Regions from separate parts of the Oceanobacillus phoenicis genome, predicted to be linked through region 1. Evidence: riboswitches for the same ligand, from Rfam matches in the RefSeq annotation. Region 1 holds a riboswitch; each other region holds the start of a gene.

Region 1 (8,289 bases):
AATCAATAAGTTTAAGAAATAGATTAATAATAGCGTTTCTTATCATATTATTAATCCCAAGTATTGCAATTGGAGCAACTTCATACCAAAGTGCAAAGAATAAGATTGAGGAAAGTATGTTAGACTCTTCCCAAAAGAGCGTAGAAATAATGAAACAAACAATTGATCAGTTTATGAATGACCAAATGGATAGTATCGAATACTTATCAACTGCAATTGATCCATCGGATATAGAAGATAATGCAGATGAAGCGACAGGAAGAATTTTAGAAAATATGCAAACTGCGAAAGATGTAGCTTTTGAACAAACATATGTAGGGACGGAAACGGGGGAGTTTATGAACTTTCCTACATCCTTTAAAAATCCGCCAGATTATGATCCAAGAGAGCGACCTTGGTATCAACAAGCGATGGACAATCAAGGAGAAGTAATTGTCACAACTCCTTATGTATCGGCTTCTTCTAATCAAGTGGTGGTGACTCTTGCCAAAACTACTTCGAATAATAATGGTGTGGTGGCAGTAAACCTTGAGCTGGCTAGTTTAACAGATATAATTAATTCAGTCACTATCGGAGAAGAAGGGTATTTGTTTCTCTTAGATGAAACACAAAATTATATTAGTCATCCCGATTATGAGGCTGGTGCTGAAGCAACCGAAGATTTTTTCACCAAACTATATGATTCAGAAAGTGGGAAGTTCAGCTATCTTTTTGAAGGTGACGAAAAACAATTAGCATTTGCTACAAGTGAGATTACAGGTTGGAAGATAGCGGGGGCTATGTTTAATAGTGAGATTTCATCTAATGTGAGTCCAATTTTAAACACGACAATATTTGTTATTACAATCGCATTAGTACTTGGTGGAGTATTAATTATATTTATTATTCGCTCCATTTCTAAACCGATTTATCACCTTGTAAGTGCAAGTAACACAATAAGTCATGGAGACCTAAGCGATGAGGTAAACTTATATAGAAATGATGAATTAGGTACACTTGCACAATCATTCAATAAAATGCGAGAAAACTTGAATGGAATTATACTGCAAGTAAGAGATAAATCTAATCATTTAGCGTCTTCTGCAGAACAATTGAATGCAAGTACAGAACAAAATACTTCAGCAACAGAACAAATTTCTTCATCTGTACAAGAAGTAGCTGAGGGGATGAGTAATCTAAATAACAATATAACGCAAAGTTCCAAATTAGCTAAGGAAATGACGGATTCTATTCATACTATTGAATCAAGTTCGAAAGAGGTTTCAAATACAGTTACCAATACCATATCAGCTGTTAATGAAGGAAATAAAGCACTGAATACGACAATAGGTCAAATGAAATTTATCAAAGAGAATACACATCAACTATCGAATAATATAGAAGGTTTAGGAAATCAATCAGAAGAAATTAGTAAAATTATTGATGTTATAACAGATATTTCCGAGCAAACAAACTTATTAGCCCTAAATGCTGCAATCGAAGCAGCAAGAGCTGGAGAGCATGGGAAAGGGTTTGCTGTTGTAGCTGATGAAGTAAGAAAACTTGCTGAGATGTCTTCTCAATCAGCAGAACAAATTAAGACAATGATTAGTGCAATTCAGTCGGAAACAGCCAATACAGTGAGTTCGATGAAAGCTGCAACAACAGAAGTTGAAAAAGGAATTACCATTGCACATAATGCGGATCAATCATTTTCTACAATTACTGGTTATGTTGACTCCATAACGAATCAAATTATGAGTGTAACTACTGAAGTTGAAGAAATTTCAACTGCAACTAAACAATTTACTTCTATATTTGAAGGGGTAGCTTCTATTGGTGATACAGTTTCAGATGAGGCGGAAAATGTTTCAGCATCCACACAAGAACAACTCGCTTCTATGGAAGAAATTACAAATTCAGCATCTGATTTAACACTTGTAGCTGAAGAATTACAACAGTTAGTAGAGAATTTTAAACTGTCTAAAAATTAAACAACACATCATAAAACACTAGCGCGAGGGGGGCTCTAAATTATGTTAAGAGCCTCATTCTCATTATAGCTATTATACTCATACGTTTTTCTACGAATTTGGAACCGAGGAAGTAATTGAAAGTTACTTAAAAGTATATAATCTCTTACAGCTAGATATAATTGACGATTAGTAATATGGTATGGTTAGTATCAATGGAACTTGGTTTAACTGTATCTCTTTAATCACTAGATAAAAATATATAATCATATTGACAAATCAGGATTATCAGATTATGATTATTCTTATTATTTTTAATTTAAAATTGAATAACTTATCCAGAGTGACGGAGGGATCAGGACCGATGATGTCACAGCAACCTACCTTTAAGGAGTGGTGCTTCTTCCTGCAGAATTTTTATTCTGAAAGATAAGGTGATGATATGTAAAAACCTTCTTTCGGAATGAAAGAAGGTTTTTTGATGGAGTGTGTTGTGGATGATCCAGTTGGAAAATATCGAGAAATACTATGAAACTAAAAAGAAAAGAGTAATTGGGGTAGATCAAGTTTCCCTTGATATCAATGAAGGGGAAATATATGGCATTGTTGGATATAGCGGTGCAGGTAAAAGTACGCTTTTACGGTGTATTAATGTACTGGAAAGACCAACAAAAGGTAGAGTGATTGTCGATGGCATTGACTTGTTAGATTTAAACAGTAAACAGTTACGCAAGGCAAGGCAATCCATGGGGATGATTTTTCAAGGATTCTATTTAGTATCTTCCAAAACAGTGGTGGAAAATGTCTCATTTGCACTAAAGGCAGCTGGGATTGGCAAGTTGGAGCGGAATAAGAGGACTCTGGAACTATTGAAATTAGTGGGAATAGAAGATAAAGCAAATCAATATCCTTCTCAATTAAGTGGTGGACAAAAGCAACGGGTTAGTATAGCAAGAGCACTTGCAAACAATCCAAAAGTGTTACTTTGTGATGAGGCGACATCGGCATTAGACCCTAGTACAACTAAATCAATCTTAAAACTTTTAAAGAGAATAAATGAAGAAATGGGTATCACTATTGTCATCATAACCCATGAGATGGAAGTAGTAAAAGAAATTTGTGATCGTTGCGCCGTGATGCAAGATGGTAAAGTCATTGAAAAAGGAAAGACATATGACATTTTTGCGAATCCAGTTGAGAGATTAACGAAAGATTTTATCCAGACAGTTCTAGATTTTCAATTACCGGAAGCTTTGTTAAAGCAATGCACTGGAACACTACTTAAACTTCAATTTCGTGGAGATATAGCTGCTGAATCAGTCGTATCTGATATGTTACAACAACATAAGATAAGCGGAAATATTCTTCACGGAAAAGTAGAATACATAAAAGATAAACCATTAGGTGTTTTCATTATGGAGGTAAACGGAGAATCCTCTGAAATAAGTAGTGCTATTGGTTACTTAGAAGAACGCTTGAAGCAAGTGGAGGTGATTCAATATGCATCTCGCTAGTATTTTTGATATACTTCCTGAGCTAAACCAAGCTTTCTTAGAGACCATGTTGATGGTTGGTCTTGGTTTACTTGTTGCATTAATTATTGGACTGCCTATTGGCATTCTATTATATGTCACAGACCAAGGTTTATTTTTAGAAAATAGACTAATTAAATCTACGTTAGGTATTGTCGTTAATTTAATTCGTTCGATTCCATTTATTATACTACTTGTATTTTTACTTCCATTTACAAAATGGTTAGTCGATACAACAACAGGTCCATTAGCAGCATCCGTATCATTATCTGTTGCAGCTATTCCTTTCTATGCAAGAATCGTAGAATCTGCTGCAAGAGAAATTGACCGTGGGGTGATTGAAGCTGCAATTGCAACAGGAGCATCGCCTTGGTTAATTATTAAAGATATTGTTTATCCAGAAGCAAAACCTGGTTTTATTAGTGGACTTACTATAACGGCAATCAGTTTAGTCGGATATTCAGCTATGGCTGGTACTGTTGGAGGAGGCGGTATCGGTGATTTAGCAATTCGGTATGGATATTATCGATATGATGATACCGTGATGTTTACAACAGTTATTGTTCTTATTGTACTAGTGCAATTCATTCAATATTTAGGTGATTTTATTGCAAAGAGTGTAAATAAAAGATAGAGAATGGAGAAGTGAATTAATATGAAGTGGAAATTATTCTTAGTCATTTTAGTTAGTGTTACAATATTGGCAGCCTGCGGTAGCGAAGAAGTTGAAGGTGGAGATGGGGAAAAGAAAACAATTGAATTTGGCGCAACTGTCGGCCCTTATAGTGATATGGTTATAGACGCAATTGCACCATTACTAGAAGAAATGGGTTATGAAGTGAATAATACAGAGTTTACGGATTACGTTCAACCGAATAATGCATTACATAATGGGGATATTGATGCTAATCTTTTTCAGCATAAAATTTATTATGAAGCATTCGCAGAGGAAAATGGAATGGATTTATCTGAAGTAATCATTGTACCTACTGCCCCTATGGGATTATATTCTAATTCCTTTGATAGTATTGAATCAATTGAAGATGGTAGTAAGATTACCATTGCGAATGATCCTACGAATCTAGCTAGAACATTAATCATGTTGGAGGATGCGGGTCTTATTGAAATTAGTGAAGAGGTAGATCCCTTAAAAGCATCGGCTAAAGATATTGTAGAGAACCCTAAAAATCTTGAGTTCCAAGAAGTAGAAGCTGCTCAATTACCACGATTAGTAGATTCTGAGGATGCATCAGCAGTACCAGGGAATTTTGCGCTTTCAGCAGATATGGATTTATTGGATGCCTTAGTATTAGAAGATATGCCAGATGATTATCGAAATCGAGTTGTTGTAAACACAGAAGATTTGGAAGAACAGTGGGTGAAAGATATTAAAGAAATTGTGGAATCAGATGAATTTGAACAAATTATCGATGACAAATTCCAAGGTTTTGGAAAACCTCAGTGGATGCTTGAATAGGTGTATAAAAAAGCAGTCGGAATATAAAACCGACTGCTTTTCTTTATTTCTCTAACCATTCATTAATTAATTCTTTATTCTCTTCGACCCATTTTTCAGCGCCAGCAATGGCTTCTTGACCATTTTCTTCTGCTTCATTGACATAACTCATTAACTCACCAATTTGTTCATCAGACATTTTCCAGTTTTTAAACCATTGGTTAACTTCAGGGAAATCATTGCTGAAATCTTGGCGTGTAGCATGGTGAATCTTTTCAGCATCACCAAATAAATTTTTCGGGTCTTCTAAGTATTTTAAGTCCATTTCAGAAAACACGCGATGTGGGTTCCATAAAGGCACAACAATTTCTTCTTCTTTATTAATGGCGTTTTGCAATGCGGTTAACATAGCTGGTTCAGAACTTGCTATACCTCACCAGTTTGTAAAGCAGTAAAACGTTCTTGAGCTGATAAAGGACGGAATTCTATTGCTTCAGCATCACCGAGAGCTTTTTTTATAATAAAGATTACACTACGATTGTTTCTATCTGATGTGATTCTAATTTGCTATTAAATAACGGATCTATAGGTTGATCTGTTATAATCCGATCTATCTGATCGAACTTTGCAAATACGGCACTTGATGATTTGCCAATTTTTGTGGAATCAATAAGAGCAACAACTTTTGAAGCTCTTCGGACTATATCCTTTTTTAATTGTACTTCATATAGATTAAAGTCTTCTAAGCCATTCTCAAAAGAGAAGGCATTTGCAGAGGTAAACATAATATCAATATTAACGTTATCTAAAATATCGATACCTAAAGTACCCTCGATCGAAGCGGATTTTTTTGTAACGACTCCTCCGATCAAAATTGTAGTGATATCAGGATTATCTTTTAATTCAAAGGCAGTTTGAATACCACTTGTTACTACTGTTACTCTCTTTGAGGATTGATTTAATAGACGTGCTAGTTCTAGAGCAGTGGAACTAGCATCTAGTAAAATACATTGCTTTTCTTCGATAAGTTCAAAAGCCTTATTACATATTTGAACTTTCTCCTCTCTATTTCTTTTTTTTCTTGCATTGAAACTTGTTTCATTTTCTTCATTTATGATTGCCCCACCATGCGTTCTTGTTAGTAAGCCATCATTTTCCATTTTGTTTAGATCTGCACGTAAAGTTGCTTCAGATACCCCTATTTGTGAAGAGATATCTTTTACAGTAATTCTTTTTTGTTCTTGTAATAGAGCAATAATTTTATTTCTTCTTTCACTAGCAAACATTTTCATGAAACTTCACCCTTATAAGTAATCTAGTTTCATATTAGGTTATTTTACAAATTTAATCAATAAAGAAGTAAAAATACTTTCGTTTACTTTCGAATAAATTCATTAAATCATCATATAGATAATAAACAATAGAAATTAAAAGAAATTGTTGACAATACGAAAATGGATGATAATATATAATTATAATTTGAAAACGATTTCAAAACGGAATATTGAAATTAATTTTTATTAACTATTAACAAGGGAGATGAAAGAATGGAGAAAGCAGTAGAAAAAACAGAAATGAAGAAACAGCAAGAAATACCAACACATATGAAAGCTGTTGTAGCATATAGCCCTAAAAATTATAAATTTGAAGAAAGTGTAGAGACTCCAAAACTAGAAAATGAAAAAGAAATTATTGTGAAATTAGAGGCTTGTGGAATTTGTGCTGGGGATATTAAAGCGTATGAAGGTGCACCCAGTTTTTGGGGAGATGAAACACAACCTGCATATATTAAAGCTCCGATGATTCCTGGTCATGAATTTATTGGTCGGATTGTGCAAAAAGGTAGTGAAGTGACTGATTTTAAAATAGGTGACCGTGTTATTTCTGAGCAAATTGTACCTTGTTGGGAGTGCCGTTTCTGTAATCGAGGTCAATATTGGATGTGTGAAAAACATGATTTATATGGATTCCAAAATAACGTAAATGGTGGAATGGCGGAATATATGAAGTTTACGAAAGAAGCGATTAACTATAAAGTTCCAGAAGATTTACCAATTGAAGATGCTATACTCATTGAACCATATGCTTGTAGCTTACATGCGGTACAACGTGCTCAAGTACAATTAGGAGATTTCGTTGTTCTTTCTGGTGCGGGTACATTAGGTCTAGGTATGATTGGTGCCATTAAAAAATCAGGACCTGCTAAATTAATAGTATTAGATATGAAAGAAGACCGTTTAGAACTTGCTAAACAGTTCGGAGCAGATATTGTTATGAATCCAAGTAAGACAGATGTCGTGAAAGAAATAAAAGATATGACTGATGGATATGGTTGTGACATATATATTGAGGCTACTGGACATCCAAAATCAGTAGAACAAGGACTACATGCTATTCGTAAATTAGGTAGATTTGTAGAATTTAGTGTATTTGGAGAACCCGTTACGGTTGATTGGAGTATTATTAGCGATCGTAAAGAACTTGATTTACTTGGATCACATCTTGGGCCATACTGCTATCCGTTAGTTATTGATGGAATGGCAAATGGAGATTTCCCTACTAGTGGAGTAGTGACACATCAACTTCCTTTAGAAGAGTTTGAAAAAGGATTCGAATTAATGAAAAAGGGAGATAAGTCACTAAAGATTATTTTGAAACCGTAAGAGGTTACCACTATAAAGGGGGAGAAAAATTGTGCAAAATTTAAGTCAAAATCAGACTTTTTTAGATAAGATTGGTATTCCTGCCAATTTAGTATGGGGGTATTTTGGAGTATTAATCTTTATGATGGGTGATGGGTTAGAACTTGCTTGGATTAGTCCTTACTTAGTAGATCAAGGATTAACAGTACAGCAAGCAGCAGTGCTTACTACATCTTATGGTGTAACAATTGCAATTGCAGCGTGGTTATCTGGAGTACTAGTAGAGGCGTTCGGTCCAAGGAAAACAATGACGATGGGATTAGTGCTTTATCTACTTGGACACGTTCTTTTTGTTGGGTTAGCTATGCCAAACTTAGTATATGAGTTAATGATTCCTACGTACGCACTACGTGGATTTGGGTATCCGTTGTTTGCTTATTCATTTCTTGTATGGGTCACCTACCGTACTCCAAAACATCAACTAGGCACAGCGGTAGGTTGGTTCTGGTTTGTATTTACAGGTGGACTAAGTGTACTTGGTGCATATTATTCTAGTATTATGATTAATTGGGTTGGACATATTCCAACTATGTGGAGTGCAGTATTCTGGGTAATATTAGGAGCTTACTTTGCTTTAATTGTTAACAAAGATAAGTTTGACCTAGAAGAGAAAGAAAGTAAAAGTAGTAAATTTAAAGAATTGTTAA
Region 2 (8,289 bases), 1.5 Mb from region 1:
ATGATAAGATGCCATTTGGAAGTTCTTTGATATATGTCTTCCAATCCGTAGTAAAAATCGGTAGTAGATGATTGAAATCACCAAATGGTAGTGCCATAAATACCAATACAACCGTAGCTATGATTGAAAGGGACATAAATCCAAAACACATACGAAACATTGCATTTCTATCACCAGAAACTGCATAGACAATAACTAATAAGAAAGTTAATATAACAAATTCTGATGGGGTTCGATCAAAAAGATAGTGTTGTGATATATCTGCAATAAACGCTAGTTCATACCCTACAATAAACCAACAAACAATTATAAAAAAAAGCGAAAAAGCAACTGCAACAGGTCGACTTAACAAAAAAGATGCATAATCTAAAAATGACTGATTAGGAAATTTAGAAGCTATATTAGCAATCGCCCATGTAACCATAATTGAAATGATTCCTGCAACAAGCAACGTTACCCATCCATCAGCCGCCTCTGTCTTACTCGCTAATAAACGTGGATATGTCAGGATACCAACTGCCACAGCCATACTTGGAACCGAAAAACCAATTGCTCTATTTGAAATTCTTCCATCCGTATAGTTCACTGTTTTCATTAACTTTTCCGACCTTTTTTAGGTTGTTTTAAATTATTCTGCAAAAAGTTCTCCCGCTTCGATAAAATAGTAATTGGTGCACGAATAATAATATCTGACATATCTCTCTTCACCATTGGCATAAGCGGTATACTGTACGGCACCCCAAAACTTTTGAGGTTAGTTATATGAATCACCATTATAATTAACGATAAAATCAGTCCATATAATCCAAGTAATGCAGAGGCTAACATAACTCCAAAACGAATAGCGCGAAAACTAATTGCTACACTATAATATGGAACACAAAAGCTTGCGATAGCTGTTAATGCTGTCACAATAACAATTATTGGACTGGCAATCCCAGCATTTACAGCGGATTCCCCAATTACTAAACCTCCAACAATACTGATGGTTTGACCAATTACTCTTGGAAGTCGTATAGCAGCCTCTTGAAGCATCTCAAATACCATTGCCATTAACAACACTTCAACAGCTGCACTAAAAGGCATCCCCTCTCTACTAGCTGCTATAGAAAAAACTAAGGATGTAGGCAGCATCCCAGGGTGAAAGGATACTAAAGCAATATAGATCGCTGGTAAAAATAAAGCAATAATACATGCAATAAATCGCAAACTACGTATCAAAGAAGCCGTTATCCAACGTTGATTATAATCTTCCATTGATTTCACAATATCATTTAAAACAATTGGTCCGATAATAGAAAAAGGCGTACCATCTACCAAAATCACAAATTTTCCATGTAACATTTCAAATGACGCTTTGTCTGGACGTTCTGAACTTATCATTTGAGGAAATGGAGATAGCGAACTATCCTCAATCCATTGTTCAATTTGTGCAGAATCCGTTACATATTCCGTATCGATAGATTGCAGTCTTCGTGTTACTTCTTCTAAAATATTCGGATTAATGATATCTTCTATATAACAAAGTACTACCTTTTGTTTTGATCTAGATCCAATCTCAAAACTTTTAAATCGTAATTTCGGATCTCTTATATCTTTTCGAATTAAAGACAAATTTACCTCTAAATTTTCTATAAAACCATCTCGTGGTCCGTGAATTAATGTTTCAGATTGAGGCTGCTCCACGGTACGTTCTTTACCACCGGTAGAACCAATGATTAAAGCCTTCTTTTCACCATCAATAAAAAATACAGTCTGTCCGTCTAAAACATAATCAATAATCTTATCCATATTCTCAGATTCTTCAATAGAAGTAATTGATATTACCTCTAACTTAATATTCTCTATGAGATCGACGTCAATATCTTTTAAATTTTGTTGAAGGTTTTGAATAATACTATTATTAATACGGATTTCATCGGTTATTCCTGCAATATAGGCAATCCCACAGATAGTCTTCATCTTACCGATTTTAATATTACGTAAATTTAAATCTTCTGGGTTACCTATCGTATCTTTTATATTTTGAAGATTAGTACTTACCTTACTTGATAACGATAATTTTGTGTTTGAAGATACCTGTATAGAAGTAGCACGTTTGTTATCTGATTGAATATTCTTTAATTTAGATAATATTGATCTTCTCAACGCGATACCTCCAAGGATACAGTTTTTTTTACCATTCCACAGAACCAGTTAATTATTCTCTAGATTGGAATGAATTTATAACTTCGTTTTGTAGTTTAAGATAATACATATGTAAAAAAATTAAGGGAAACATCTTTTAGTGGCTTATTCTTTCTTAAAGTTAGTTAATACTGGTTCACTAGGCAGGTTGCGATTGAATCTTATCAATTTGAGGATGGCTAACATTCTAATGTCTAATCTTGCTGTGGCAAAAGTACCTTGTACCAAATGACCAAAATCGGTATGCCCTTTATTTCATAACTGACTTGTCATTGCATAATAACTTTAATAATAGAAATTCTCATTCAATGGGGCCTATGTAAGAAATTCGTTATAATAGAATCATTCCAAACAAATAATTAGGCGTAAATACCTAATTATTTTATTCAATCTAGTTTATATCCTGAGATAATTACCCGATAATAAATTAGATATACAACTTAATTAGCGAGGAATGATGAGGAATGTCATTTAAGATTCCTCCCTTCACTTCGAAGTATAAATTAATTGCTACTTACCGAAGTAACGGGGATATCTGGCTTGCCATGCTTATCGATGAGGAGCCATTTAATTTTAAATGGAGTGAACTGGACAGTATCCAGGATTTAGAATTGAAAAATTATTTATTTTCATTGCAATCTGATATAGAGGCAGGGAGATACGAAGTAGAAGAATCATTAAAGAACTAAGACAAAACAATAAGATATACAAGAGGAATGATAATGGACGTAGTAAAGTTATCACATGTAGTTTGGTGCATCGATCAGAACAAAAGTATTCACATGTAGTTTGGTGCATTGATCAGAACAAAAGTATTGTTGAAAACAGACGTAATCTCTACGGGAGGAAAAAACAAGTAACAAGTAAACTGACTCCCCCCCGTAGGTCGCGTATTAATCTTTTCATTATTCTAGTTCGTCACTACCTTACATCGTATATCTTATTTTTTGTGTACTCTCTTTTTGTTCTTCTCTTTCAATTTGAAGAATCCCCAAAATTTCTGCCTTAACCGTTGCCATCTCCTGACTACCTCTTAATCTAGGTTTCGATTGTTCTAATACAATTTCCGCAGACAGCGTTCCAGGCTGCCCACGTAAAATAAGAATCCTATCACATAGATATAGAGCTTCATCAATATCATGTGTCACAAGCACCATGGTTGTTTGATACTTCCTCCATATAGACAATAATAAATCTTGTAATTGCATTTTCGTAAAAGCGTCTAATGCACTAAAAGGTTCATCTAATAATAGAATCTCCGGAGAAGTAACTAGAGCCCGAGCAATTGCGACTCGTTGAGCCATGCCTCCTGAAAGCTGCTTTGGATAAAGGTTCTCCTTTTGAGATAGCCCAACGCTTTCCAAGTAAGATAAACCTTGCTGATTTTTATTTATTTTTTTCCCTTTTAACCCAAATGTTACATTTTCAGTAACATTCAACCATGGTAATAACCTCGGCTCTTGAAATATATATCCTATCGAATCCTGTATTCCTTTTGTTCGTTTTTGGTTAATAGTAATTTCTCCATGATACCCTGTATCCAAGCCAGCAATTGAACGTAAAATGGTACTTTTCCCGCAGCCACTTGTTCCGAGTAATCCTACAATTTCTCCTGATTTTGTACGAAACGATATATTATTTATTGCAGGGGTACCATCAAAAGATCGACTTACTTCTTTTAGTTCCAAACTCACGATTCATCCTCCTTTATTTTTAGGACTTTACAATTCGATCTTGCCAGTGTAGCGTTCTATTTTCTAGTTTTTTCAGTATCCAGTCTGTACCTTTTCCAATAAATGCGAATAATAATATACTAGCTAAAATCGTTTCAGGAGATAGTGTGTTTTGACCTGCAATCAATAAATAACCTAAACCTTGACTTGCACCCATTAATTCAGCGGCTACAACAAACATCCATCCAAGCCCTAATCCGCTACGTAGACCTGTTAGAAAAGAAGGTAGTGATGCAGGTAGTATAATTCTTCGTACAAGTTGAAAGGTAGACAATCGATTCATTTTCCCAACTTCAATCAGCTTTCGATCAACACTTGTAATTCCACTTATGATATTTAAATACACTGGAAAGAAGACACCAACACTAATCATAGTAATTTTGGAAACCTCTCCAATTCCCATCCACAGAATAAATAACGGAACCCAAGCTAAAGAAGGAATCGCTCGAAATGCTTGAATTAATGGATCAAATAACATTTCTGCGTTTCTATACAAACCTACTAGTCCACCGAGTATTAGTGCGGCAACAGTACCCAAGAAAAATCCAGCAAATACTCTATATAAAGTAATACCTATATGTCCCCATAAGGATCCATCTTCAGCAAGATTAATTATCGTACCTACAACTGTCGTTGGTGCAGGTAATAAATACGCAGGAAAGTAACCAAATCTACTTAATACTTCCCAGACAATTAAAAGCAAAATAGGGATAATACTTCCCATCCAAATTACTTTATATGACGAAAATGATTTCTTTTTTTTAGACTTATTTATATCCCAATTAATAACTTCTTCAGACGCCTTAGACAAGACAACCACCCCTAATCATTATTTAGCCCTTCTATAAATGATGGTTGAACAAGTTCATTTACAACCTTCTCAATGTCCGTGCTAGCTTCAATAACTTCTCCCTCTAGAAGCACCTCTGCTGAATTTCTTAACGTATCTCGATGCTCATCTCCAGGAATAGGATTGGAAAAATCATTCCTCTCTAAAGTTTGTTTCGCTACATCTAGTGACATCTCTGCTTCTTCAGATAAAATCTTTGCCGCTTCTTCCGGATTATCTATTGTCCACTCTCTTGCTTTTTCATACGCACCAATCACAACATCAACATAATCTGGATACTCTTCTGCAAAATCCTTTCTTACATTTAAAAAACCATAGGTGTTAAATTCTTTATTTCGATAAAATAAGTTTGCATCAGATTCTAATTCTGCTCTAGCCATATGTGGATCTAACCCCGCCCATGCATCAACAGAACCTTTCGACAAAGCAACCGCACCGTCTCCATGTTGTAAATTTACAATTTCTAAGTCATTTGCTGATAATCCAGCTTCATTTAAAGCTCTTAGTAGAAAAATATATGGATCCGTTCCTAACGTGGCAGCGACTTTTTTTCCTTTTAATTCTTCTACAGATTGTATCCCCGACTCATTATTAGCAACCAACGCTGTCCACTCTGGTTGAGAATAAATATATATATTTTGAATTGGAGAACCCTTGGATTTCGAAACAAGTGCCGCAGATCCTGCCGATGAACCAAAATCAATGCTATCACTTGTTAAAAATTCTAAAGCCTTATTACTACCCTGACTTAGAACCCACTCCACACCTATTCCTTCATTTTCTAAAGCTTCTTCTAACCATCCTTGTTCTTTTAAAACAAGGCTTGTTGGTGAATAATAGGCATAATCTAAGCGGATCTTATCAGGCTTTCCTTCTGCAGAACTTGAATCTGATCCACATGCTGCTAATACACTAATTATTAATATAATTAGAGCTACACTCATTAACTTCCTTTTCATTAATTTCTCCTCCTTTTCATTATTTAAATAAAACTACTTGGTTTTATACTAAAGCTGCTAACAAAATAAATAGAATAGGAGATTTACTATGCCTTAAATCGATAGCCTACATTATGCTCTTTTAATGTTTTATCTTTCCCAAATAAGAAATGCTTCTCCATATCAGGAGAATAAGGAGAGTTAATGGTCTCCTTACCAACCGCCTCTGAAACAGCTCTAAGCATTGCTGGAGATGCTCCACAACATAATCCAATATAATTGACACCAATCCCTTTTGCTTCTTTTGCCCACTCAGCTAGTTCATAACGGTTATGGTAAAGCGGATCTAAAGCAGTAGGAAAAGTTGTTTCCGTAGGCAAATGGCAACTGCAACCACCATCTGGTAAATTAAAAAATGTCGGATGCTCATTTGATGTACGATATGGAATGGGCAAAGCTCCTACATAACCGGTTACATGATTTCTAATCTTGGCTATATAAGGTTGCATCGTGTCTGGACCTCGGAAACAGTTCATTCCAACTACAAGTGCTCCTTTTTCTGATAGAATCTTACAAGACTCCTCTACCGTGTAGCCATCTCTTAAAATATTTTCTCCCATTAATCCCAGTGTAATGACTGCTGGCAAGTCTTTTTTCAATATTTCTTCCAACGCGATTTCTGCTTCTTCATGATAATAAAATGTTTCTCCATTAATAAAATCAACGTCTTCCTCTTTACTCCACTGAGCCATTTCAGCGAACATCTCTCTTACTTGATTTTTGCTCGATTCATCATCAGGGTCAAAGATATTTGTATTAGAAATATTTCCTGCCACTAATGCCTCCTCCACAGGATGCTCTTTCGCTACTTCTTTTGCTAAACGAATAGCACTTCTATTCAAAGGTTCTAATAGATCTTCCTTTCCGATAATGCGCATTTTTTCTCGATGTGCATTATATGTAAATGCTAAAACAACATCAGAGCCAGCATTCATAAAATCACGATATGTTTGTTTTAACGCATCCGGGTTCGCAAGGGCAACTTCAGGTACAAATGAACCTGCCTGTAGATACCCTCTCCTCTCTAATTCAAATAAATACCCTTCCCCTGCTATTACGGTACCTTCTTGCAAACGTCTTTTTAAACTACGTTTCATTAAAATCTCCTCCTCAATTATTTTTACAAACAAAAAACCCCTCTTCTAAAAGTAAGAAGAAAGGTAAGCATACATTGTTCTTCTTATCTTTAAGGCATGTAAGCCTATTGGAATTAGCACCATACCCATGTAAGGCTGGTTGCTGAGACTTCATCGGGCCAATCCCTCCGTCTCTCTTGATAAGTCTAACTTTATTAAATTTTTTAAAAATTAACTTTTTAACATCTTAAATGATAACCATAAAATAATCAATAGGAAATTTAAATTATTCATTTATTATTTTTTAAAGAATTATTTTGTCTAATGTTTCAACAATAGCAATGAGTTGGACTTGATTGAAATGGAAGACGGTGACTCCTGCTCAGAATAACCTAGCTTAATATATGGCAAATACGAAAGAAAATCAAGAATTATTAGTGCATAGAATATGTTTATTACCAAATCATAAGCGATTTACAGGAATTTTAGTAAATAGAGCACACTAGGAAAAGGGTTTTCTCTTCCTAGTATGTTAGAGCAGTGTCTTCTAAATAAGCGAGTCATCGGCATTGGAAATAAAAACAGCACAATATCCATATTTCATAAAAATAACTTATTTCATTTGTTATACTATAATTAACCTTTATACTTAGGAGTGCTAAAAATGTATGAGTTAAAAACAAAAGAAACAGAAGACAGTGTTATTCAATTCATCGAAAGTGTGGATCATCTTCAAAAAAAAGAAGATGCTTATAAACTATTAGATATATTTACCGATTCGACTGAGTATCAAGCAAAGATGTGGGGAACAAGTATTATTGGTTTTGGAAAATACAAATATAAATACGCTTCCGGCCACTCCGGAGAATTTTTAATGGTAGGATACTCTCCCAGAAAATCAAAAATTAGTCTCTATCTTGCAACAGATATTGTTCAAGATAGTGAATTAATGACAGCTTTAGGTAAATATACTACCGGCAAATCATGTGTTTATATTAACAAACTCAGCGATATTAATCTTGATGTTTTACGTCGATTAATTAAACAATCACTCAGCCATATCAATTCAACATATCCTGTTACTGAAAAATAACTTAGCACTGTTCGATTAATAGTGCCATCCCTTGTCCGCCACCAGCACATAAAGTAGCTATGCCATATTGCTGTTTTCTTTTCATTAATTCATAGATTAATGTTGTTATAATTCGTGTTCCTGTAGCACCGACCGGATGACCTAACGCAATTGCCCCTCCATTGACATTTACTTTTTCATGATCCAAACCTAGTTCGCGGATGACAGCGATAGATTGAGAAGCAAAAGCTTCATTCAATTCGATTAAATCTATGTCTTGTAATGTTTTCTTCGTTCGTTTAAGAAGTTGTTTAACTGCCGGTACTGGACCAATCCCCATAACTTTAGGAGAAACACCTGCTGTACTCCAGTC
Region 3 (8,289 bases), 1.0 Mb from region 1:
CTTTTCCGCTTGGATTTTTCGGCAGTACATCCGTAAAGTCTAGATATTTTGGTGTTTTAAACTTGGACAATCGACCACTACAATAGTCAATTACTTGTTGTTTTGTAACTGTACTTTCTTCTTTTAATACTATAATGGCAGTTACTGCTTCTCCCCAATAAGGATCTGGAACACTAATCACAGCTACTTCTGATACACCATCAATTTCATAAATTACTTCTTCGACTTCTCGACTAGAAACATTTACCCCTCCAGTTATTATCATATCTTTCTTACGGTCAACAATTGTTATATAACCTTCCTCATCCATAAAGCCTAAATCTCCACTATGAAACCATCCGTGCTTAAATGCTTCTTTCGTTTTCTCGGTCGCGTATAGATATCCTGTCATCGAATGAGGAGTTCGATGGACAATTTCTCCAACGATTCCACGAGCAACTTCATTTCCATCGTCGTCAACAATCTTTGTCTGTACATTTAAACTGGGTAACCCAGCTGAACCCAATTTTCGTAGTTGATCTTCTGGTTGTAAAACCGTTGCTAATGGTGCTACTTCTGTTTGTCCATAACAGTTCCAAAGTTCGATTTGTGGAAGTCTTTCCATCAGCTCTTTGATAATTTCCATTGGCATGATTGCTGCTCCATAGTAACCTTTCTTCAAGGAACTCAAGTCTCGTTTATTAAAATCAGGATGGCGTAATAAACCAATCCATACAGTAGGTGGACAAAATAATTGAGTTACTTGCTCTTTTTCAATTGTTTCTAGGATTAACTCTGGACTAGCAGAAGGAAGTATGACTCCCGTCGATCCGATGTATATATTCGGACCTAAAAATACATGAAGTTGTGCACTATGATAGAGTGGCAATGCATGTATAGCGATATCATGACTTTCCATTTTACAATCAATAATAGTACTGACATATTCACTTACAATACTTTTATGAGTCAACATTACTCCTTTTGGTTTTGATTCTGTTCCGCTAGTATAAAGTATATGTGCTAAATCATCATCATAAATTTCCACTTCTGGCATTGTTGTAGGTTGATGTGATTGAATTTGATTTATTGCCATCCATGGATCGGCTAATGCCTCCTCTTCCTGATCTACTTCTAATGCTATATAATGCTCAAGTTGTTTATCTTCTGCAGCAGCTACTAGTACATCTCTAAATTCATCAGATGCAATTACACCTACTGCCTTTGAATTTTCTAAAATATATCGTATTTCTTGGGATGTGAGCATGTAATTAACAGGAATTAGCACTGCCCCAATTCTAGCAAGTGCATACGTAACAAACACAAAGTCCAAGCTATTTTTTGAAACTAAAATAAACTTGTCACCCTTTTTAATTCCTATATCCAGTAATCCATTAGCGGTTTGATTTACGAGATTATCAAGCTCTTGATAAGTTAGTCTATTGCTTTTGTAAGCGATTGCATTTTTGTCCGGATAACGCTCACTTGTTCTTGTTAATAAATCGCCCAATGTATTTCTTCGTACGCGGTTAATTAATTTATTTAACTCTGTATCGATTTGATTTAATTCCACTGACCTCACTCTCCCACTAATTATTTAATTATTATTATAATTCAGATATATAAGGTTGTCACTTTATTTAGTGTGATTTGTAGAGCCTAATTGCAAAAAAAGATTGGAACATAACAAAAAATTTTTTGATCAAAAGACGATGATAACTAAATAAACGTAAGAAATATTCGAAGACTCTGTAGAAAAAAGGCATAGTTGAGCCCCCGGCTTGCGTCAGCACCTTGGGGCTCAACAGCCGCCACTGGATAAGCGTAGTATATTTCTGTAGCGGGTTTCAAACCAATTCACTCGATTTTATCTTTTGTGTTGTCCAAGCCCATTATAACTTAGAAATATAATTTTGTTGTTTTTGCCTTTTGCTTTCTAGCTGTTTTTGCTCTTTTGGAATTGAGCCACCGTTCTAAAAATTCTTCAGTTGTACCTATTCTCTGCTCTGCTAAAGCAGCCAAAAAGATTCTTGCAGATGCTCGGGCATCGTCCATCGCATGATGATGATTTAACGGTATGTCATGGTAGTTTGCAACCGTATGTAATTTATGATTCTCTAATTCTGGCCAAAGTAGTTGTGAGATTTTAACCGTACAGAGTGACATATAATTTGGACATGGCATGTCGTATTTATATAAAGATTGACGTAAAACGCTCATATCAAAACTTGCATTATGCGCGATAAGTATTGTGTCTTCTAAATATGTAGATAACGTTGGCCATAATTCAGCAAAGGTCGGTGCTTCTTCAACTTGTTCCTCGGTGATTCCATGAATATAAACATTGCGTGAACGGAATGGAGCTAATGGATTAATGAGTGAGTAAGACTCGTCTAGAATTTCAGTATCATTCATCATTACCACACCAATAGAACAAGCACTATTTCTTTTTTCGTTTGCTGTTTCAAAATCAATTGCTGCAAACTTAACCATTCAAAACTCCCCCTATATTTCCATGATATCCCAATTGGTAATAATGCCTACCAATTTTTCATCCTCTTTCCCTGTTTTTGTAATAAGCAAAGCCGCAAGTCGGTTACCTTTTCCAACTTGTTCTGTAAATACGTCAGCAGCTTCATATACAGACATTTCCTCGCTTATAAAAAGATGATTATCTGTTTTTTCGTATTCTAAAATATCTTTAGCAGTTGCATCAGCTATTTGTTGATTATCGTTCATAGAATTTGCTATCCACCGAGCAATGCCTTTATGTGTTATTAAACCTTTAAAATCTTGATTTATATATATGGGTAACTTCGTTAATCCTCTATCTCTTACTACTTGAAGTAACTTTTGCACAGAATCGTTTAATTGAAATGTAACAACTTGTTTTAAGAATGCACTCTTTACTTGTTTTGGACTTGTAAAATCTTTTTCTATCTTTTCGATTCGTTCCACAATTGTATCATGAGGTTCTGCAATCGCATAAGAAACATCGATACGATTATGAATGATTGCATTTCTGAGTTCTGCAAATTCCAATAGATCATCGTAATATCGTTTTATCGTAGCATTAGTGTCTGATAAAACCCGAACTGCTCTCGAGAAACCCATTTCTTTTTTGTGTAAGTGTGATTTTAATGCTTTGTCAATACGATTAAATGCTGTGATAAAGCGCTCTGAATTTTTATACATATCTATTTCTCCTATCTTTGCGTTCTATCATTTTAACCGTTCGGACTTAACATTAAACATTCCCCATATCGTTTTACTTCGCCTTGTAAAGTACTTTACCGTTTTTTTCTATACTTCGTATGTCCTGATTTTCTGCTAGATAAATTAACCTAGTTAATGTGGCCATAAATTGACTGACGAAAGCTGTTCCTTTCATCGGTCCATAAATTTTTGTCGTTAATTTAAAAGCAGACATCGGTTTATCCGATAGAAGTTGTTTGAGTTCATCAAGACGAAAGAGATGTCAATTATAAGTTCCCGTTATTCGTTCTGACAGATCTCCCATCACTTTCCCATGACCTGGTAATGCTAATCTGCTTGGATATTGCTGTAGTTCTAATAAAGATGGTAAGTAATCCTTTAATGGATTTAACTCTTCTCCCATCCATAAGCCAATTACTGGCGACAGATGTTCTAACACATGATCTCCTACAATCATTACTTCTTCTTGCTTATTATAAAAACAATAGTGATCGGGAGCATGTCCAGGAGTCCAAATTGCTTGAAAAGGAAGATTTCCTAAAACAATTTGATCAAAATCATCAAAATATCCGTCCGGCTCAAAATCATAAATAAAAGAAAAATCTTTTATTTTTAACGGTAATGGTGGTGTACCATGACGTTTAATTAGTGATTTCATTCTATCCATATGTGCTTTTCGATCTCTTCCCTTTAACATTTCTTTATATCCTCGCTTCGATACAAAAACTGGGACAGCATATTCCTCTTGAAACCATTTTGCTAATCCTATATGGTCTTCATGAGTATGCGTTAATATAAGTTTTTCAATGTGATAGTTATCTAGAACATTCTGCCAAGTTTCTTTTGTTTCCGTATCATAAATACCTGTATCTACGGCAGTATATCCGTTTTTACCTTTTATTAAATAACAATTTACTTCCCCCATTGAACCTTTAAAGCGTACTACTAATTGAAATATATCTTCTGTCATCTTCTTTAGCATGAAATACCTCTTTCTAACACAATCAATGTAAAATGAGCTTATTGTTATTTTATCGTTCCGAGATGGAATTGCAAAGGCAAAGGAACTAATATGCTACAAAACAAATGAATCAATTTCATAATTGCTAAGTTTTATTGGAAGACGAACATTATTTGGTGTTTTATATAATAATGTTCGGATTAGGTAATTCTTGGCTTTGATTAGAATGGAAGACGGCGACTCCTGCGGAAATAGCACGAGCTGAAAATCCACTAGGAAGAGGGGTTTTCTTTTCCTAGTTAGTTGAAGCTGTGCCTGCAGAAAGCGCCGTCTGCAATGGAAATCAAACAACGCAACATGCGGATTTTAAATCATATATTTTAATTATGAAATTGATTCAAATGATATTAAGTGAAAATTCGTTAGTTCGGGTAAGTATTTCCACTAAATGTAAGTACCACAAAGACCTAAAAGCTCTTAAAGCGATTAGGACATTTACAAACCGTTTATCTCCATATCTTAAGTCTTGAAATGTTTTACTCTACCATTTACATACAGAATAAATTTTCAAAAAACTCTTGACATTATATTCAATACCTTATAAAATTTCTATTAATTAAATATGACAATTCTTATCCAGAGAGGTGGAGGGACTGGCCCAAGGAAGCCTCGGCAACAGACTTTATTTAAGTACTGTGCCAATTCCAGTAGCGTAAAAGCTAGAAGATAAGAAGAGTATATCGTACGGTTTCCTGTACCCTCTTCTTACTTGTAGAAGGGGGTATTTATTTTCCCCTATTCTCTGTACAGAACTGTCATATGTTAGTTTCATAGAGCAAGACCCTACTCTATAAGACTAACCAAAATCTAATGGAGAAAGAAGGAAGGAAAATTGACAAAAACAATTATTAAGGCACCATTTCGTGCAGACCATGTAGGTAGTTTGCTACGACCAGAACGTTTGCTTCAGGCAAGAAAAAACTATACGAATGGAAATATTTCAGCGGAAGAATTACGTGGTATTCAAACAGAAGAAATCAAGCGCATCGTAGACAAACAAATTGAGATAGGTTTACAAGCTGTTACAGATGGTGAGTTCCGCAGACTATGGTGGCACACGGACTTTTTAGAAGAATTAAATGGCATAGAAGGATATATTCCAGAACAAGGTTACTTATTTAAAGGAATTGAAACAGAGAGATATAACATCCGTAATAATGGAAAAATCAGTTTTCCAAAAGACCATTCATTTGTCAAAGATTTCATTGAGTTTAAACAAATTGTCGGGGATCGTGCTGTAGCAAAACAAACCATTCCTAGCCCAAATCAATTATTTCACAAAGGAACGCGTAATCCAGAAGTTTATCCAGATATCCAATCCTATGCAGAGGATATTATTATTGCTTATCGTAATGCAATCCAAGCATTTTACGAAGCTGGATGTCGTTACCTGCAATTAGATGATGTATACATTGCCGGCTTGAACGTAGATGAGTTAATAGCATTCGAAGAAGATTTATCTCGTCAAGAGTTGATTGATTTATCATTACATGTTGTAAATAGTGTACTCGAGAATAAGCCAGATGATTTAATCGTAACGACACACTTATGTAGAGGAAACTATCGGTCAACTTGGGCATTTGAAGGCAGTTATGCTCATATCGCACCAACCTTATTTGCTCATGAAAAAGTGGACGGATTTTTCCTAGAATATGATGATGATCGTTCAGGCAGCTTTGAACCTCTTGCTCATATTCCTAATGGTGGACCACAGGTAGTCATTGGAGCAATCACTTCTAAATTTGGTGTGTTAGAAGACAAAGATGAGATCATTAAGAAAATAAAGGATGCTTCACAATATATTCCATTAGATCAAATCTCGCTTAGCCCTCAATGTGGATTTGCATCGACACATCAAGGAAATAAATTAACAGAAGAGGACCAGTGGAAAAAATTACGTTATATCGTTGAGCTTTCCAAAGAGATTTGGGGATAAGCTTTATAAAACATGACTAAAATAACTCCAAACTACTTCCGTTAAAATAGAGTAGTTTGGAGTTAATAAATTAATTACGAATTTGTCCTGTTCCTGATATCACAAATTTAGTTGATGTTAATGCTTCCAGCCCCATTGGACCTCGAGCATGTAATTTTTGTGTACTAATTCCTATCTCTGCACCGTATCCGAATTCAAACCCATCTGTAAATCTGGTTGAAGCATTATGATAAACTGCTGCAGCATCAACTTGACGTTGAAACTGTTCAGCATTAATCTTATTTTCAGTTATAATCGCTTCTGAATGACGTGTACCGTATCGATTGATGTGGGTGATCGCCTCTGATACTGAATCAACTATTTTTACACTTATTTCACTGGCTAAATATTCTGTTTCCCAATCTTTTTCGGTTGCTCCTATAGCCGTAGGAAGCTTTTCCATAACGAATGAATCACCGTGAATGGTTACATCATGAGATTGCAATGTTTTTAATAGTTCGAAACCATGTTTTTCAAACCACTGGTTATGAATGATTAACGACTCAATTGCATTACATACAGATGGTCGCTGTAATTTTGCATTCAATACAATTTCCGTTGCCATCTCTACTTTAGCAGATTCATCTAGATAAACGTGGCAGTTTCCTGCACCAGTTTCAATTACAGGTACAGTAGATTGTTTTACCACTGTATCAATTAACTGTTTTCCTCCCCTTGGAATTAAAACATCTAGATATTCATTTAATTGAAACAGTTGATTTGCTACTTCTCTTCTAGTATCTTCTATTAATTGTACAGCTTCTTTTGGTAAGGAGCTGGAAGCTAATGCCGCATGAATAACATGAATAAGTGCTTTATTAGAATGTATAGCTGAAGAACTACCACGTAATACTACTGAGTTTCCTGTTTTTATTGCAAGAGAAGCTGCATCTACAGTGACATTAGGTCTAGCCTCATAAACCATTCCAATAACACCAATCGGAACCCGCTTCTTCGTAATATATAATCCATTGTCTTTCTCGAATATTTCTAGGGCTTCTCCAATAGGATCCGTTAATACAGTTATCTGCAATATTGCTTCAGCTATATCTTGCAATCTTTCCTCATTTAATTTAATTCTATCAATAACTGCATTAGATAAACCTTTTTTCTTACCTTCTTCTATATCTAATTCATTTGCGGCAATTATTTCATGTGTTTCTTCTAAAATTGCTTGGGAAATTAATTGTAATGCTTCATTTTTTTCATCAGTTGTAGCTAGTGCAATTTGATAACTTGCTTGTTTTGCTATCTTGGCTTTTTCTATCACTTCACTCATCGTAACTCCTCCTTCAATTGATCAACCATAACCCACGAATCTCTGTGAATAACCTCAATAGCAGGAAGTTGGGTCACCTGTTTCGCATTTTTTAATGTATTCGCTGCTTTGAGTTCCTCTGATGAACAACTCACTTGTCCTCTTCCTAATAAATTACTTCGATTAAAAACTTCCACTACATCCCCTTGTTCAAAATCTCCCTGAACATTTACTACACCGGCTGACAACAAACTACTTCCATTATACATAAGTGCTTGGGTAGCTCCATCATCAATAAGCAGTTTCCCTTCTAAAGTGGAGTGCAAAGAAATCCATTGCTTACGAATAGGAATTTGTTTATTTCGCACACTTTTGACATAAGTACCCTCACCATTTCCATTAACTATTTCTAGTAATTTAGATATTCCTTCGCCCTTACCAATAAAAATAGGGACTCCGAGAGAGGTAGCAACCTTTGCAGCCATCAATTTCGATTTCATACCCCCAGTACCTAATTTCGAACCAGAAACATCCGTTTCCTGTATCATTTTTTCAGTAATTACATCAATTGTATCGTACCGCTTAGCATTCATAAATTTACCGGGATGTTTATCATAAATTCCATCAATATCAGTTAATATAATTAGTTTAGCTGCATGAATAGCTCCACTAACTAAAGCAGAAAGCATATCATTATCACCAAATGTTAATTCATCAACAGCAACTGTGTCATTTTCATTAATAATCGGAATAACCCCACGTTCTAATAATTCCAGCATAGTAGATGTAGCATTTTTATAACGTTTTTGAATCGAAAAATCAGTCCTTGTTAATAATAAT

What was found. Region 1 has a riboswitch for S-adenosylmethionine ahead of ABC346_RS11875 (methionine ABC transporter ATP-binding protein). Riboswitches for the same ligand answer to the same signal wherever they lie in the genome.
Region 2: linked by a shared signal. The riboswitch ahead of ABC346_RS19490 (homocysteine S-methyltransferase family protein) and the one ahead of ABC346_RS11875 (methionine ABC transporter ATP-binding protein) in region 1 are both predicted to bind S-adenosylmethionine.
Region 3: linked by a shared signal. The riboswitch ahead of ABC346_RS17335 (5-methyltetrahydropteroyltriglutamate--homocysteine S-methyltransferase) and the one ahead of ABC346_RS11875 (methionine ABC transporter ATP-binding protein) in region 1 are both predicted to bind S-adenosylmethionine.

What each region holds. Positions count from the first base shown of each region.
Region 1 is NZ_JBDFME010000001.1:2,400,009-2,408,297, forward strand. It holds gene ABC346_RS11870 (methyl-accepting chemotaxis protein) at 1-1,973, shown strand, start outside; SAM riboswitch class I at 2,284-2,388, shown strand; gene ABC346_RS11875 (methionine ABC transporter ATP-binding protein) at 2,450-3,466, shown strand; gene ABC346_RS11880 (methionine ABC transporter permease) at 3,453-4,118, shown strand; gene ABC346_RS11885 (MetQ/NlpA family ABC transporter substrate-binding protein) at 4,140-4,961, shown strand; gene ABC346_RS11890 (glycine betaine ABC transporter substrate-binding protein) at 5,005-5,370, opposite strand; gene ABC346_RS11895 (DeoR/GlpR family DNA-binding transcription regulator) at 5,468-6,232, opposite strand; gene ABC346_RS11900 (MDR/zinc-dependent alcohol dehydrogenase-like family protein) at 6,488-7,603, shown strand; gene ABC346_RS11905 (MFS transporter) at 7,635-8,289, shown strand, end outside.
Region 2 is NZ_JBDFME010000001.1:3,883,922-3,892,210, forward strand. It holds gene ABC346_RS19460 (GerAB/ArcD/ProY family transporter) at 1-595, opposite strand, end outside; gene ABC346_RS19465 (spore germination protein) at 595-2,148, opposite strand; gene ABC346_RS19470 (hypothetical protein) at 2,652-2,876, shown strand; gene ABC346_RS19475 (ABC transporter ATP-binding protein) at 3,114-3,881, opposite strand; gene ABC346_RS19480 (ABC transporter permease) at 3,901-4,731, opposite strand; gene ABC346_RS19485 (aliphatic sulfonate ABC transporter substrate-binding protein) at 4,743-5,729, opposite strand; gene ABC346_RS19490 (homocysteine S-methyltransferase family protein) at 5,816-6,865, opposite strand; SAM riboswitch class I at 6,946-7,051, opposite strand; gene ABC346_RS19495 (DUF1801 domain-containing protein) at 7,509-7,937, shown strand; gene ABC346_RS19500 (thiolase family protein) at 7,939-8,289, opposite strand, start outside.
Region 3 is NZ_JBDFME010000001.1:3,448,424-3,456,712, forward strand. It holds gene ABC346_RS17315 (acyl-CoA synthetase) at 1-1,552, opposite strand, end outside; gene ABC346_RS17320 (3'-5' exonuclease) at 1,879-2,472, opposite strand; gene ABC346_RS17325 (CBS domain-containing protein) at 2,485-3,174, opposite strand; gene ABC346_RS17330 (MBL fold metallo-hydrolase) at 3,458-4,177, opposite strand; SAM riboswitch class I at 4,786-4,889, shown strand; gene ABC346_RS17335 (5-methyltetrahydropteroyltriglutamate--homocysteine S-methyltransferase) at 5,049-6,152, shown strand; gene ABC346_RS17340 (glutamate-5-semialdehyde dehydrogenase) at 6,223-7,470, opposite strand; gene proB (glutamate 5-kinase) at 7,467-8,289, opposite strand, start outside.